Regions from separate parts of the Flavobacterium sp. CAU 1735 genome, predicted to be linked through region 2. Evidence: riboswitches for the same ligand, from Rfam matches in the RefSeq annotation. Region 2 holds a riboswitch; the other holds the start of a gene.

Region 1 (4,999 bases), on a different contig from region 2:
CCAAAGAATATATATTACTGTACAGATCTCTTTTTAAAACTTTAGAGGATTCAATGCAACAAATTTTGAATACGTAAAATTATAGGGTTGATTAGTCATATCAAAATCTACTATTTCTTTCCGCCACTTATAAAACATTTCAAACCATTTATTTTTTATTTCCTTGTAAATTTTGAAACCAAGATTGGTAAATATTGTTTTAGATTTAATTTCTGAGCTAACAGGATTATCAATCAAAAGTAAATCGTTATAACATTTATCCAGGTAAAAGGCAATTCTTCCAATAGCTTCGTGTTGTTGTTTTTTATCAAAAGAATTATTCTCTATACAAGCATCTAGGCATATAAAAGTGGTATAATAAGTATAAAGTGCATGAAAAATAATATGTATGCTTCTTTTTTCGACAGGAATACCATTGGGCAAATTTATAGTTTCAAGAATAGTAGTACTACTTATTTTTAAAAATTTAGTTATGTCATAAGTTAGTGTATTAAAAATAACATGACCCGTTTGATGTGCAACATCATCTATAAAAAAAACTTCATCATAATCATCCTGATATGCATTAAAAAAGCTAATGCCATTCGCAGCGAATGTTGCAAATGAATTTCGTTTGTTTGTATCTACCTTAAAGATAACACATTTTGAAGCATACTTTTCAATCAATTCAAACTGAGAAGGGATGTGTTTTTTAATCAAATTATATGCTTTAGTTATATTTTGAATATGATGTTTTGATATTTGATTAATTTCCACGTCTAAAAATACGCCTTCGGAATCACAGTAAAAAGGTTTTAGCGAAGCAAGATTATATTTCAATAACTCTATTTTAGTGTTTTCAATATGGTATATCGGTTCATGTTTAAAATGAATCATGCGATCATTTTTTGATAGTTTTAGCTCTTTTCCATGTAATTTTAAACGAGTTTTCTTATAAGAAGTATGTAGCCAGCCAACATTTGGAATATAAATTCTACCAAATTCATCAGTAGTGATCTCAATTTCCATGTTATTTTTTGCATAGCCAATAATGATATTCTCTAAAACTTGCTCTCTGTTTTTGATATACATAAATATAAAAGGATCGCAGTATATTGCTTCATCATTAAAATCGATCAAATCAAAAATGGATTGATTTTCTTTAAAGAGCAATATTTTTACCGAATTGATGAGTTCATAAGAGTTCTCTATTAATAGTGGTTTAATTATTTTATAGATAGGATTGTTCATAGCAGTAAATAATTAAATTACTGAAATAGTACTAAAATAGAGGTTCCCAGAAGGTTTATCATCATATGAGTCATTACACTATAAATAAAACCAAAGTGCAACCGGATATAACTAAAAATAAACCCGGCCATAAAATACGGAAGCAATATAAGCGGACTTAAAAAAAGAATTTCCCGGGTAATTTTAAAGTTTGGCAAATGCAGATAACCAAAGGTGATCACACTAAAAATAACAAAGAGCCTGACATGTCTTTTAAAAAAATAATCGAAAAGGTGATCGTATTTTTTTAAAAAGATAAAAGAACAAATAAAAACCATACCTCCTGATAAAAAAGCAAGCGTATTTGGTAGCCAATTTTCGAATATGACTTCGGAAGAAACCAGTAAAGTAAGCACTAATGTCAGTATACCTAAAAAGCAGGATAAATTAAACCTGCTGTATTTTAGGTAAAGTCGAAAGAGGATTTCTTCCCGGAGCGGAGCTATAATAATAGGAAATAAAAAGAGCCATTTGACACCTTGTTCTGAAGGATAAGCAGATTGAAAATCAGGTAACAAGTATACCGTTAAGAGGGAACTAAATAGCAAAAAAACAAAATTTAAAAGAATTAAAAATAGTATGCTATTTATTTTATCCTTGATACCATTTGAGGTGATAATCTCTTTTGAAGGAAATAAAACAAACCAAACAAAGTGTTTTAATATAAGCATACTTCTCTAAGATTATAGGATTTATAAAAGAGATACTATTTTTAAGTCTTGAAAAAATTACAATTTAGGATGCTTATCCAAAAATTCACCCCATTCCCGTGCCGTTTTCCCAACTTTTCCCCAAATACCATGGCAATCCCATAAATTTTCCAAACCACCATTTATAGTTTTGAGTACCTCCTCACTTTGTATCGTAAAAGCCATGTTTTTAAAGGCTTCCAAACTTAAATTCTGCTTCTTTTTTTTCATTTTCAATTTACTTTAAAAGATTAATAAATTTGATTTACAATGCAATTTTAGCTTATATGCTTTTATTTGAAATAAAACCAATAGCGGAGGAGCGTTTGTATGTTCTAGAAGTTAACGTTTTAAATTTAAACGTTTTAACTGAAATAAAGAATAGAAAAATTCTTTTGAGTGTATTTGCGTATTGTCACTCAGAATGAGTACCAAAATCATAGTTACACCGGATAGGTTTCTAAAACCTGTCGGTTGTAAAAAACAAAAACAATTCTATTTTTCACTACATTTACTACGGCTTTAGGGGTATTCTGAAAAGAATTGAGAGAGTCCCTTTGAACCTGATCCGGTTAACACCGGCGTAGGGAAAAGTTTATCTTCTTTTATTTGTCTTTATCGGGACAACTATTGCCATTTTAGTAACAATCGGAATAACCTGAATTATTATTCGGGAAGGAAGCAATAGTAATAGTATGAATACAAAATATACCTATCCGGTAGTTTTAACCATAGCCGGATTCGATGGAAGTGGTGGAGCCGGAATCCAGGGCGACACCAATACAATCAATGCATTAGGATGTTATCCTACATCGGTGTTAACGGCACTTCCGGTGCAAAATACGGGTGGTGTAAAAGCGATTCATAGCATTCCGCCTGAAATCGTAGCCTTGCAATTGCAAACGATACTGGAAGATATTCGTCCGGATGCAATCAAAATTGGAATGGTGCATACACAGGAACTCGTAGCCGTTATTGCGGCTATACTTCGAGAATATCCGGACATTCCGGTGGTATTCGACCCGGTAATGGTCGCTACTAGTGGTCATCGTTTGATTGAATCCGAAACCATAACCGAAATTGTAGACAAGCTGTTTCCATTGGCGACGCTGATCACACCCAATCTCGATGAAGCAGCCGTTTTAACAGGGAGTCCAATTACAAGTGTAGCGGAAATGCATAGCGCTGGAGCGATGATCATGCAAAAAGGTTGTCCGCATTTATTACTAAAAGGCGGGCATTTGCCAACTACAGTACTGACTTCACTTTTGTTTGATAAACAAGGTGTGATAGCAACCCATACTTCCGAAAAAATAGAGACAAACAATATGCACGGTTCGGGTTGTACCTTGTCGGCGGCTATTGCGAGTTATCTGGCACTTGGGAACAACTTATCCGATGCCGTTAGTCTGGCGCAACAGTATGTACACCGGGCAATATCGGAAGGTGCCGATGTTGCGATAGGAAAGGGTAATGGTCCGTTAAATCATTTTTTTGAACCGCAGAAAAGGGTTAAAAAAGAAAAACCTCGTTAAATAACGAGGCTTCTCCCAAATAACCAAAATAACAAATAAAAAATAAAAAGCTATTTACAATCAGTCTATTGGCTGATGTTTTTTACGGTTAAATACCCAGAATATAATCGGGAATACCAATAACGTTAGTACGGTAGCGGTGATCAATCCACCGATGATCACAATGGCCAGCGGTTTTTGAGATTCCGAACCAATTCCGGTTGAAGTAGCCGCCGGTAATAATCCGATGGAAGCCATTAAGGCGGTCATCACTACCGGACGGGTTCTGATTTTTACGGCTTCGATAATCGAAGTGTTGAGATCCATTTTTTCCTTGAGGTTCTTATGGAATTCCGATATCAGAATTACACCGTTTTGAATACAGATACCAAAAAGAGCAATAAATCCAACTCCGGCCGAAATACCAAAATTAATTCCGGTAAGGTGTAAGGCAATGATACCTCCGATTACGGCAAACGGAACGTTCGCTAATACAAGTAAGGAGTCTTTTATATTTCCGAACATAATAAATAGCAACACAAAGATTCCAATCAAACTAATCGGTACAACCTGACTCAAACGTTGTGTGGCACGAACCTGATTTTCAAATTCACCGGTCCAACCAAAATGGTAACCGTTTGGAAGTTCCACATTTTTATTAACCACCGCTTGTGCATCGGCAATAGTACTACCCAGGTCACGATCGCGGACAGAGAATTTTACAGCAATAAAACGTTTGGTATTATCACGGTAAATAAACGCCGGACCAGTAATCTTTTTCACGGTTGCAATTTCCTTAAGCGGAATTTTGACACCGTCGATTGTTGGCACCTTAAGTTGTGACAGGTCATTTTCATCTTTTCGGTATTCTTTGGTATAACGAACCCGAACGTCAAATTTCTTTTCACCTTCGTATTTCTGAGTGGCCGTTTTTCCACCAAAGGCCATTTCCAATACGGCTTGTGCATCGGCAAGGGTAACGCCATAAGCGGCCATTTTGCCACGATCCAGAATTACGCTCACTTCCGGTTGTCCTACGTTTCGAAGGATTCCCACGTCTTTAATTCCGTCGATTCCCTTGATTTGTGTCAGTACTTTTGCTGCCAGTTCGTCCAGCTTATTCAGGTCTTCACCATAAATTTTTACGGCATTGGAAGCTTTAAACCCGGCAACGGCCTCGGCTACGTTATCGATAACCGGTTGGGAATAGTTGTAGGTAATCCCCTGAATCTGTTTTAATTTGGTGTCCATTTGATCAATCAGTTCTTCCTGACTGATATTGCGTTTCCATTCTTTTTTAGGATATAAATCCACCTGGAATTGGGCGAAACCGAAACCATTCGGATCCGTTCCGTCATTACTACGCCCAGTTTGCGAAAGTACCTGTTCTACTTCCGGGAAACTTCCCAGTATGGTACGTATTTCGGCCGATATTTTGTTACTTTCCGGTAGGGAAGTACTAATAGGCATTTCGGCGGTTACCCATAAGGCACCTTCATTTAATTGCGGCAGGAATTCCGTTCCTAA
Region 2 (4,999 bases):
GTGCATTGTCACGGTACTGCGCACCCGGATGCCCTTTGGCCAAATCGGCGGCATGGGCGGCAATTTTATAGGTGATCACACCGTCTTTTACGTCTTTTTTGTTCGGTAATCCGAGGTGTTCTTTTGGGGTGACATAACACAGCATGGCGGTTCCATACCAACCAATCATCGCGGCACCAATAGCGGATGTAATATGATCATATCCTGGAGCGATATCGGTGGTCAATGGGCCTAAGGTATAGAATGGCGCTTCGGCACAATGTTCCAGTTGCTTGTCCATGTTTTCTTTGATCATGTGCATTGGCACGTGTCCCGGGCCTTCTATAAATACCTGTACATCGTGTTTCCAGGCAATTTTGGTTAGTTCGCCCAGGGTTTCCAGTTCGGCAAATTGTGCGGCATCATTCGCATCGGCGATCGATCCGGGACGTAGTCCGTCGCCAAGGGAAAAGGCAACGTCGTAGGCTTTCATGATGTCGCAGATTTCCTCGAAATGGGTGTACAGAAAGTTTTCTTTATGATGAAATAAACACCATTTGGCCATGATGGAACCACCTCTTGATACAATTCCGGTTACGCGATTTGCGGTTAGGTGAATATAACGCAGTAGTACGCCGGCATGAATGGTAAAGTAGGAAACACCTTGTTCGGCCTGTTCAATCAAAGTGTCTCTGAAAATTTCCCAGGTCAGGTCTTCGGCGATGCCTTTTACTTTTTCCAAGGCCTGATAAATCGGTACGGTACCAATCGGAACCGGGGAATTTCGGATAATCCATTCGCGGGTTTCGTGAATGTTTTTTCCGGTAGATAAGTCCATAATCGTATCGGCGCCCCAACGACACGCCCATACGGCTTTTTCGACTTCTTCTTCAATGCTCGAAGTCACGGCACTGTTCCCAATATTGGCGTTGATTTTAACCAAAAAGTTTCGGCCTACAATCATGGGTTCGCTTTCCGGATGGTTGATGTTGTTTGGAATAATCGCCCGACCTGCGGCAACTTCACTACGGACAAATTCCGGGGTGATGTGTTTTTTGGGGGTATTGGCTCCAAAACTCTCTCCGCTATGCTGCTGTTGCATGGCGGCCGTTTGTGCGTTTAGTTGTTCGATACGTTGGTTTTCGCGGATGGCGATATATTCCATTTCCGGAGTAATAATGCCTTTTTTAGCGTAGTGCAGCTGACTTACATTATGTCCCGTTTTGGCGCGTTTGGGTTGGTGTAGGTATTCAAAACGCAAATGATCCAGTTTCGGGTTGTTCAGACGTTCTTTCCCATAGTCGGAACTTACGGAATCTAAGATTTCAACATCGTTACGGTCAAGTATCCATTGTTCGCGTAGGCGTTCGAGTCCTTTGCGAACATCGATTGCTACGTTGGGATCGGTATATGGACCACTGGTATCGTAAACCGTTACCGGCGGATTGTGCTCGCTACCGCCATTACTCAGCTTGGTATCGTGTAAGGAAATTTCGCGCATGGCGACTTTAATCGGATGAATTTCACCCGAGATATAGACTTTCGTTGAATTCGGAAACGGTGTTCTTGAAATTTCGTGTTGGTTTTCGTTCATTTTATGTAGTGTTTAGCAAGTTATCATCCTCCCTGGGTTGCAGAAATGATCAGAATGTGATCGTTTTCGGTGATGTAATGGTTGGGCCATTCGGTTTTGGGAATAACCGTGTTGTTAATGGCAAGAGCAATACCGTTTTGCTTATCGGGAAGTTCGCGATATAGCAAATCCTGAACGGTTAGACCGTCGGGTACTGTTACGGGTTGATTGTTGATTGTGATTTCCATTCCTTAAAGTTGCGATATAGGTATACACTTTAGGAATGGCTACATAGAATGAAGTCATTGCACTTTTCCCTACGCCAGTATGAACTGGATCAGGTTCAAAGGGTAAAATCTCAGCCTATATGGTATATAGACACCCCTAAAGTGAAGCAAATGTAATGTTTAATTTGAAATGTAAATCCGGAAAGTACGGATTTAACATTCGGACAGGTGTGGGTTAGTTACGTTTCCAGCAGCTTTCAATATGATCGTTTACCATACCGGTAGCTTGCATATGCGCATAAACTACGGTTGATCCGACAAACTTAAAGCCTCGTTTTTTGAGGTCTTTACTGATCTGATCGGATAGGGGTGTAGTAGCCGGAATATCGCGCAAGGTTGTGCGGGTATTTACTATCGGTCCACCGCCGGTAAATCCCCAGATATACTTGGAAAAACTGCCAAATTCCTGTTGCACCTGCATAAAAGCCTGTGCATTGGAAACGGCTGCTCGGACTTTAAGTTTGTTGCGAATGATGCCCGGATTTTCCAGTAACTCCTGTATTTTTTCTTCGGTGTATTGCGCAACGATTTTATAATCGAATTGATCAAAGGCTTCACGGAAGTTTTCCCGTTTTCGTAAAATGGTAATCCAGCTTAAGCCGGCCTGAAAGGTTTCCAATATCAGAAATTCGAATAACTTCTGATCTTCGTAAACGGGTACGCCCCATTCTTCGTCGTGATATTTTTCGTATAGCGCATCGTTTTTGCACCATCCGCATCGTTCTTTAGTCTCCATCGGATATTGGGTCTTCTGATAAATATTTTTCGATTATATAGTGTCCTAAATAAATCATCGGCGTTAAGCAAATAGCGATGATCAATTTAAAAGTATAGCCGGTTGTGGCCATATTGATGTATTCGGCGGTGGTTATTTTACCGGTCATCCAGAAGGCGATACCGGAAACGATAAAGCTGTCGAATAACTGCGAAATTACGGTTGAACCGGTACTTCGGAGCCAGATCATCTTTTTTCCGGTTTTATTGCGTAAAAACCAGAATATGGATACGTCAATGAGCTGCGAAACGAGAAAGGCGATAATACTGGCGATCATAATCCAGACGCCTTGTCCGAATACCGTTTTAAATTGTTCGTCGGTTACGGTACTGATGCCTTTGGCGGCCGGAATTTGTATGGCTACGAAAAGGATTAGCAAACAATAGGCGATAAGTCCGGCGGTGATAAACGATAATTTTTTAACGCCATCACGGCCGAAATGCTCGTTGATCAAGTCGGTGGTGATAAATACCACAGGCCACGGAATAATTCCGATACTCATAATAAAAGGTCCTATCTGGATCAGTTTTCCACCGGTCAATTCGGCTACAACGGCATTGGCTATAAAGATCCCGGCTAAGATGATATAAACCAGGTCTCTTTTTGTTTTAAACATTTCAGGGTAGTGTTTTTGATATCTATCAAAGGTACTAATTTTGTGTATTATGGATAAAAAATATTTATCCGATTGATCGTGTAACGGATGTAGGATGTGTAAAAAAGAAAACCCTGGTCAATGACCAGGGTTTTGCTATATGATTTTCCCGAAGGACTCGTATTATGCTAAAGCAGCTCTTTTGAAACCTGTAACAGTTAAAGCACCGTCTACTGATTTTACATATTCTGTAACGCTCATTTTTGGTTCTTTAATGTAATCCTGGTTTACTAAAGTGTTGTCTTTGAAGAAACGTGCTAATTTACCTTTAGCGATGTTGTCTAACATAGCTTCTGGTTTTCCTTCCTGACGTAGTAAATCTTTAGCGATTTCGATTTCTTTTTCGATGATAGCAGCATCAACACCTTCTTCGTTTAATGCGATAGGAGCCATAGCAGCCGCTTGCATTGCTACGTTTCTTGAAGCTTCTTCAGCACCGTCAACGTTAGCAGATAAAGCTACTAATGTAGCGATTTTGTTACCAGCGTGGATGTAAGATCCAACGAAAGCACCTTCTAAACGCTCGAAAGAACCGATTTCGATTTTCTCTCCGATAACTCCTGTTTGCTCGATCAATTTGTCAGCAACAGTGATTCCGTTGAAATCAGATGCTAAAAATTCTTCTTTAGTAGCGAAGTTGATTGCTTGATTAGCTAAATCAGTAGCTAATTTTACGAAACCTTCGTTTTTACCTACGAAGTCAGTCTCACAGTTAAGTGAAATCACAACACCAGCAGTTTTGTCAGCGTTAACAACAGCGATAACAGCTCCTTCAGTTGACTCTCTGTCAGAACGGTTAGCAGCAACTTTCTGACCTTTTTTACGTAGGTTTTCGATTGCTAAATCAAAATCTCCATCAGCTTCAACTAAAGCTTTTTTACAATCCATCATACCGGCACCGGTAATTTGTCTTAATTTATTTACGTCTGCAGCAGTAATATTTGCCATTTTGAAAGTGTTTTATTTTTAGGTTAAAAAAATGAAGTCGTTATGTTGATAGTCGCCCCAAAAGTAAGCATCCACCAGCATAACGACTTTATCATAATGTTATTTTTATTCTTCAGATGAAGTCGCTGTAGCTTCTGTTTGAGCAGCTGCTACTTCTCCAGCTGGTTGCTCTTCTTTGTCAGATTTTCTGTCAGAAAGTCCTTCAATGATAGCACCACTTACTAAAGATAAAACTTTGTCGATTGATTTTGAAGCATCATCGTTAGCTGGGATAACATACTCAACCTGACGTGGGTCAGAGTTCGTATCTACCATAGCAAAAACTGGAATGTTTAATTTTTGTGCTTCTTTTACAGCGATGTGTTCCGCTTTGATATCCACTACAAACAACGCAGCTGGTAATCGGGTCATATCGGCAATAGAACCTAAGTTTTTCTCAAGTTTTGCACGAAGACGATCTACCTGTAAACGTTCTTTTTTAGATAATGTCATAAAAGTACCGTCTTTCTTCATTTTATCGATAGAAGCCATTTTCTTAACAGCTTTACGGATAGTTACGAAGTTAGTCAACATACCACCTGGCCATCTTTCAGTGATGTACGGCATGTTTGCTGCTGCAGCTTTTTCTGCAACGATATCTTTTGCTTGTTTTTTGGTAGCTACGAAAAGTACTTTTCTACCAGATGCAGCGATTTTTTTCAAAGCCTCATTAGCCTCTTCGATTTTAGCTGCAGTTTTATATAGGTTGATAATGTGAATACCATTACGCTCCATATAGATGT

What was found. Region 2 has a riboswitch for thiamine pyrophosphate ahead of thiS (sulfur carrier protein ThiS). Riboswitches for the same ligand answer to the same signal wherever they lie in the genome.
Region 1: it holds a riboswitch for thiamine pyrophosphate, as region 2 does, so the genes downstream of both, thiD (bifunctional hydroxymethylpyrimidine kinase/phosphomethylpyrimidine kinase) here and thiS (sulfur carrier protein ThiS) in region 2, are expected to answer to the same signal.

The regions. Positions count from the first base shown of each region.
Region 1 covers NZ_JBDQQQ010000002.1:175,995-180,993, forward strand. Annotated here, with positions in the region: gene AAFN64_RS07920 (hypothetical protein) at 34-1,230, opposite strand; gene AAFN64_RS07925 (CPBP family glutamic-type intramembrane protease) at 1,248-1,940, opposite strand; gene AAFN64_RS07930 (hypothetical protein) at 1,998-2,189, opposite strand; TPP riboswitch at 2,473-2,565, shown strand; gene thiD (bifunctional hydroxymethylpyrimidine kinase/phosphomethylpyrimidine kinase) at 2,654-3,493, shown strand; gene AAFN64_RS07940 (CusA/CzcA family heavy metal efflux RND transporter) at 3,554-4,999, opposite strand, start outside.
Region 2 covers NZ_JBDQQQ010000007.1:117,093-122,091, reverse strand. Annotated here, with positions in the region: gene thiC (phosphomethylpyrimidine synthase ThiC) at 1-1,573, opposite strand, end outside; gene thiS (sulfur carrier protein ThiS) at 1,597-1,800, opposite strand; TPP riboswitch at 1,850-1,948, opposite strand; gene AAFN64_RS14920 (DNA-3-methyladenine glycosylase I) at 2,015-2,575, opposite strand; gene AAFN64_RS14915 (queuosine precursor transporter) at 2,565-3,230, opposite strand; gene tsf (translation elongation factor Ts) at 3,393-4,217, opposite strand; gene rpsB (30S ribosomal protein S2) at 4,323-4,999, opposite strand, start outside.